Regions from separate parts of the Micromonospora sp. NPDC003776 genome, predicted to be linked through region 1. Evidence: predicted binding sites of a transcription regulator. Region 1 holds the regulator's gene; the other holds the start of a gene.
The links. The regulator HspR, encoded in region 1, represses chaperone genes until heat shock. The targets are predictions, from matches to a motif close to TTGAGTNNNNNNNACTCAA.
Positions count from the first base shown of each region.

Region 2: a site for HspR is predicted at 1,011-1,029, ahead of ACWEVO_RS25025 (ABC transporter). Genes of this name have one in related genera too.

Region 1 covers NZ_JBSGJR010000188.1:7,418-10,820, forward strand. The annotation lists gene ACWEVO_RS17195 (cation:proton antiporter) at 1-99, shown strand, start outside; gene ACWEVO_RS17200 (hypothetical protein) at 272-700, shown strand; gene ACWEVO_RS17205 (hypothetical protein) at 950-1,156, opposite strand; gene ACWEVO_RS17210 (heat shock protein transcriptional repressor HspR) at 1,349-1,789, opposite strand; gene dnaJ (molecular chaperone DnaJ) at 1,821-3,008, opposite strand; partial or broken gene grpE (nucleotide exchange factor GrpE) at 3,088-3,403, opposite strand, start outside.
Region 2 covers NZ_JBSGJR010000369.1:2,694-6,096, reverse strand. The annotation lists gene dnaK (molecular chaperone DnaK) at 1-932, opposite strand, end outside; gene ACWEVO_RS25025 (ABC transporter) at 1,141-2,973, shown strand; gene ACWEVO_RS25020 (GTPase) at 2,991-3,403, shown strand, end outside.

The sequences.
Region 1 (3,403 bases):
CCGATGCTGGCCCGACTGCCCGACATGCCCTGGTTTAAGCGCTGGTTGCGCCAGCGCGGCGCCGCCCGGCAGCGGGTGCCGGTGCAGGTGGGCGACTGACCGGTTCCGGGCCGGGTCGACCGTACGGTTGGCCCGGCCCGGCGAACGGTGGCCGAATTGATTCCTGGAGGGTCTACCGCTGACCTGCGCCACCGCGTTACCGTGTCGCCCCAGCAGCCAGGGTGTCCGCGGGTGGCCGGTGCCCCCGCCAGCGGGAGCGGAAGGTTGGCCGGTGAGCGTGCAAGGAGAGACGTTCCGCGGCTTCGCCAACCCCGTCGACCCGTCGCCGGCGGAGCTACGGGCGTGGGCGTACCAGCCGGACTCGGTGCCGCTGACCTCGATGCCGCCGGACTGGGACCTGCTCGTCGCCGGTGACCACCTGGTGCAGACGCTCTTCGAACTGGCCATGGACACGGCCTGCCCGGCCCGCCGGTTCGCCCTGCACTGCCTCTACATCTACGCCGCCGACGGGATCCGGACGAACTTCCGGGCCCACCCCAAGCGCCGCTTCCGCAAGCTGGTCGAGCAGGCCGAACGGGCCGGCGACGAGCTGATGCGCAACTGGGCGCACAACAGTCGGGTGCTGCTGGCCCGGCCGGACCTCTTCGTCTACCGCGACTGGTGCGAGGGCGGCCTGGTGCGGGAGAACCGCCGGCTCTAGTCGCTCGTCCTACCTGTTTTCGTTGGGGATGTGGCCCCGCCGTGCCCGGCTCCGGGCGGTCAGGCTTGATCCCTCCGCCGGTCACGGCGGGGCCACACCGCAGGGTCCGCGACCCGCCCGCCGGCTTCGTTGTGGGATCTGTGGTGTCCCGCCCTGGTCCCCCGCGCGGCATCGCCGCGTCCCGGCACGCCCAGCACGGCGAACGGGCCGGGACCCCCCGTGGGTCCCGGCCCGCACGTCGACGGATCGTCAGGTCGATCCGCCCTGCTTCTTGCGCCGCTCGTCGGCTCTGGCCCGGTCGATGCCGTGGTCCACCTGATCGAGGAAGCGCCCGTCCCTGATCTTGTCGGTGAAGCCACCTTTGGTGATCCGGTCGAATCGCTCGCGGACGTTCTCGGCCACCTTCTCCAGCCGGTCCTCCGCCTGTTGCCCCACCTTCTTGGCCGATTCCGCCATGGCTCCCCCTGCCAGTTCGGCGTCCGGATTGAGCTGGTTGGCCCTGATTCAGAGACTAACCGGCCCCGCCCGCCCCCACCGGCACTTTCCCCGAACCGCCCGTCGTCCGGTCCCCAAAATGAATCTTGGACAGTTGCCGCTCACGACGAGCGGCAACTGTCCAAGATTTCGAGCTGGGGCGAGCGCCCGGGGTCAGCGGCCGGGAGTGCGGCGGGGCCGCCACACGACCAGCGCGGTCGAGGTGCGGTTGGTGGGTACGAGGTCGCCGCGCGAGAAGCCGCCCAGCGACTCCAGCTCGGCGATCCGGCGGTACGCGGCGTCCAGCTCCGCCTCCAGCCGCGCCACCCGCTGCTGGGCCTCCTCCAGCAGCCGTTCCAGCCCGATGATCCGCTTGACCCCGGCCAGGTTGATGCCGTCGTCCTGGCTGAGTCGCTGCACCTCGCGGAGCAGCACCACGTCCCGGACGCTGTACCGGCGGCCACCGCCGGCCGCCCGGCCCGCCTGCACCAGGCCCAGCCGGTCGTACTGGCGCAGGGTCTGCGGGTGCATGCCCGCCATCCGCGCCGCGACCGAGATCATCAGTACCTTGGCCTCGTAGGCAGGGTCACCCGAGCCGACGAACTCCTCCGACATCCCCGCTCACCTCCGCTGCCTTCCGCCGGGGTCAACTGAATCGACGTACCCGCGCGTCGAGATGTTCCCGCGCGGCCGGCGGCGTCTGCTCCGCGAACGCCTCGAGCGCCGCCCGCGCCTCGTCCGACACCTTCGCCGGCACCACCACGTCGAGGGTGACCAGCAGGTCGCCGGCCCGCCCGTCCTTGCGTACGACGCCCTTGCCCCGGGCCCGCAGGACCCGACCGCTCGGGGTACCCGGCGGCACGCGCAGGGTCACCGTGCCGTCCAGGGTCGGCACCCGCAGGTCGGTGCCGAGCACCGCCTCCGCGTACGTGATCGGCACGGTCAGGGTCAGGTCGTCCCCGGTGCGCCCGAACAGCTCGTCCGGCCGGACCTTCACGTGGACGAACAGGTCACCCGCCGGGCCGCCCCGCTCGCCCGGTTCGCCCCGGCCGGCCAGCCGGATGCGCTGGCCGTCGGCCACCCCGGCGGGGAAGCGGACGTTGAGCGTCCGGGTCTTGGTCACCCCGCCGGTGCCGTGGCACTCGGGGCACTTCTCCTCGACGATCGTGCCGACGCCCTGGCAGTTGCGGCACGGCTCGGAGAAGCTGAAGGATCCCTGGTTGCGGGTGGTCACCCCGGCGCCGTGGCAGACCGGGCAGGCCACCGGCGAGGTGCCGGGCTTGGCCCCGTTGCCGTGGCAGGTGTCGCAGACCCCGGGGGCGCGCAGCGTCAGCGGGAGGGTCACCCCGCGTACGGCGTCCTCGAAGTCCAGCGCCACCTCGGCCTCGACGTCCCGGCCCTTCGCCGGACCCCGGGCGCGGGTCGGGCCACCGGCGCCGCCGCCGGTGAAGAGCGAGCTGAACAGGTCGCCCAAGCCACCGCCGGCGCCGCCGAACCGGGCCTCGCCGCCGGCCGCCCCGCCGAACAGGTCGGAGACGTCGAACGGCATGCCGCCCGGCTGGCCACCGCCACGGGCGTTGCGGCGGAACGCGCCGGAGCCGAAGAGCGACCGCATCTCGTCGTACTCGCGGCGCTTCTTCTCGTCGCCGAGCACGGCGTACGCCTCGGAGACGGCCTTGAACCGCTCCTCGGCCTTGGGGTCACCGGGGTTGTGATCCGGGTGCGACTCCCGGGCCAGCTTCCGGTACGACTTCTTGATCTCGTCCGAGGAGGCGGACTTCTCCACGCCCAGCACGGCGTAGTAGTCCTTCTCGATCCAGTCCTTGGAACTCACCGGTCCACCCCCTTCCACGGGACGAATCCCGGTCGTCCCGCCCGCCCGGTGGGGGCGGGCGGGACGTCACGGGTCGGCACTACTCCGGGTCGGCGACCGCGACCAGGGCGGGCCGCAGCAGCCGTTCGCCGAGCTGGTAACCCCGGCGCATGACCTGCACGCAGGTCGGTTCGGTCACGTCGGCGGAGGTCTGGTGGGCCACCGCCTCGTGCCGGGTCGGGTCGAACGGGTCGCCCTGCTCGCCGAACGGAGTCAGGCCGAACTTGCCCAGCGCGGCGGTGAGCTGCTCGGCCACCGAGCCGAACGGTCCCACCAGGTCGCCGTGCTCGCGGGCCCGGTCCAGGTCGTCCAGGATCGGCAGCAGCGCGGTCAGCACCGTGCCGGTCGCCTGCTCC
Region 2 (3,403 bases), on a different contig from region 1:
AGGATGACGTGGTCGACGTCCGAGACCTTGATCCCGGCGTCCTTCACGGCCTGCTCGAACGGTCCCTTGCAGCGGTCCAGCAGGTCCTGCGTCATGCGCTGGAACTCGGCGCGGCTCAGGGTCACGTCGAGGTGCAGCGGGCCCGCCGAACCGGCGGTGATGTACGGCAGGTTGATGTTGGTGGTGGTGGCGGCGGAGAGCTCGATCTTGGCCTTCTCGGCCGCCTCCTTGAGCCGCTGCATGGCCATCTTGTCCTGGGACAGGTCGATGCCGTGCTCGCCGCGGAAGGTCTTCACCAGGTGGTCGATGATCCGCTGGTCCCAGTCGTCACCGCCGAGGTGGTTGTCACCGCTGGTGGACTTGACCTCGATGACGCCCTCGGCCAGCTCCAGCAGGGAGACGTCGAAGGTGCCACCACCGAGGTCGAAGACCAGGACGGTCTGCTCCTTGGAGCCCTTGTCCAGGCCGTACGCCAGGGCGGCCGCGGTCGGCTCGTTGACGATCCGCAGCACGTTGAAGCCGGCGATCTCACCGGCCTCCTTGGTGGCCTGGCGCTGGCCGTCGTTGAAGTAGGCGGGGACGGTGATCACCGCGTCGGTGATCTGCTCGCCCAGGTACGCCTCGGCGTCCCGCTTGAGCTTCATCAGCGTGCGGGCCGAGATCTCCTGCGGGGTGTACTTCTTGCCGTCGATGTCGACGGTCCAGTTGGTGCCGATCTCCCGCTTGACCGAGCGGATGGTCCGGTCGGGGTTGGTCACCGCCTGCCGCTTGGCGACCTCACCGACGAGCACCTCGCCGTTGCGGGCGAACGCGACGATCGAGGGGGTCGTCCGCGAGCCCTCAGCGTTGGCGATGACGGTGGGCTCACCGCCCTCGAGAACGCTGACGCAGGAGTTCGTCGTGCCGAGGTCGATGCCGACCGCACGTGCCATGTTCGCTTCCTCGCTTCGTAACGGTGAGCAGGTCAACGGGCCTGCCCGGCGGGTCGCCCGCAGCGACCGCACCACAAGTTGAGTGAACTTGACTCAATAGTGCCACGCCGTCGGCAAACCGCAAGTCGAGGTTGAGTCGACCCGACGCAACCTGACCGTTATTACCGTCCGGTTGTCTTACCTTGCATCGGTCGGGCACGCTTTAGCGGTGACGACGCATGGCGATCCCGCCACCCGTTCCGGCGCGCCCGCCGTCGCAGCCCGCACCGGACCCGCCTCCGGGGACGACCTGCCCAGCGCGGACGCTCTGCCCGCCGCGCTCGCCGGCCTGCGGGCCGCGATCGGGGCGGCGCGTTTCCCGCTGGCCCTGCCCTCCGCCGAGCCGGCCCGGCGGACCGCCGCCGGGCTGACCGACCAGCTCGACGACTACCTGCTGCCCCGGCTCGCCCGGCTCGACGCCCCGCTGCTGGTGGTCGTCGGAGGCTCCACCGGCGCCGGCAAGTCGACGCTGGTCAACAGCCTGGTCCAGGCCCGGGTGAGCGCCGCCGGGGTGCTCCGCCCGACCACCCGCTCCCCGGTCCTGGTCTGCAACCCCGCCGACTCGGCCTGGTTCCGCCAGGGCGAACTGCTGCCCGGCCTGACCCGCACCAACGAGCCGAGCGACCAGCCCGGCACCCTGCACCTGGTCACCGCCCCGGCGCTCCCGCCCGGGCTGGCCTTCCTCGACGCACCCGACATCGACTCGGTGGTCGACGCCAACCGGGCCCTCGCCGGGCAGCTGCTGGCCGCCGCCGACCTCTGGCTGTTCGTCACCACCGCCGCCCGGTACGCCGACGCCGTCCCCTGGGAGCTGCTGCGCAGCGCCCGGGCCCGGGGCACGGCGATCGCCATGGTCCTCGACCGGGTGCCCCCGGAGGCGGCCGACGAGATCGCCGCCCACCTGTCCGAGATGCTCGCCGCCCAGGACCTGGGCGCCGCGCCGCTCTTCGTGCTGCCGGAGACCTGGGTCGACGGGCAGGGGCTGCTCCCCGACAAGGTCACCGCACCGCTGAGCGCCTGGTTCGGCCGGCTGGCGGCGGACGCCGAGGCCCGCTCGGCCGTGGTCCGGCAGACCCTGGACGGCGCGATCGCCGCCGTGCACCCCACCGTGGACGCGCTCGCCGACGCCGCGGACGAGCAGGTGGCCGCCGCCGACGCGCTGGACGAGCGGGTCTGGGCCGCGTACCGGGGGGCGGAGCGGACGGTCGACCAGGGGCTGAAGGACGGCCGGCTGCTCCGCGGCGAGGTGCTGGCCCGCTGGCAGGAGTTCGTCGGCACCGGCGAGTTCTTCCGCACCCTGGAGGCCCGGATCGGCCGACTGCGCGACCGGATGGTCGCCGCGGTCACCGGCCGTCCCGCGCCCGCCGCCGAGCTGCGTACGGCCATCGAGTCCCAGCTCGTCACCCTGCTGCGCGGGGTGGCCACCGAGGCGGCGGAGAACGCGTACACCGGGTGGAAGGCGCACCCGGCCGGGGCGGCGCTGCTCGAACCGGAGTTCGCGCACGCCTCGGACGACTTCGGCGACCGCGCCGAACGGCTGGTCCGGGACTGGCAGCGCGGGGTGCTGGAGCTGGTCCGGGCCGAGGGCGGCGACCGCCGCTTCGTGGCCCGCACCGCGGCGTACGCGGTCAACGCCACCGGCTTGGCCGTCATGATCGCGGTCTTCGCCTCCACGGCCTTCATCCCGACCGGGCTGGAGGTCGCCACCGGCGCCGGCACCACGGTCGCCGCCCAGGCGGTGCTCCAGGCGATCTTCGGCGACCAGGCGGTACGGAACCTGGCCAACAAGGCCCGAACGGACCTGCTCGACCGGGTGAACACCCTGCTCGCCGAGGAAGCCGGGCGGTTCCTCGCCCGGAGCGACGCCGCCCGCCCGGCCAACGGGACCGGCGAGACGCTGCGCCGGGCCGCGGTCGAGGTGGAGAAGGCCCGGCACCGCAGCGGCCTGGCCGGCGGGGACGGGTCGGCGCTGCCCGCCGCCGAGCAGGGCGGTGACCGGTGAGCAACATCGTCGGCCGGATGCGCGAGGCGTTCCGGGGCGACCAGCGGGTGGACCCGGACGCGCTGATCGCCCGCCTCCAGGCGGTCCAGCGCTTCCTCGGCGCCACGGACGGCCTGGTACCGGACACCCAGCTGGTCCCCGCGCACACCGTGGTCGAACGGGCCGGGACCCGGCTCGCCCTCTCCGGGCACCACACGGTGGTGGCCCTGGCCGGGGCGACCGGCAGCGGCAAGTCGAGCCTGTTCAACGCCCTCGCCCGGCTGGACCTGTCGCCGGTCGGTGTCCGGCGGCCCACCACGGGGGTCGCGCACGCCTGCGTCTGGGGGGCGCTGGACGGGGCGTCCCGACTGCTGGACTGGATCGGGGTGCTGCCCCGGCACCGGTTCGTCCGGGAGAGCGCCCTCGACGCCGACGACGAGACCGACCTGCA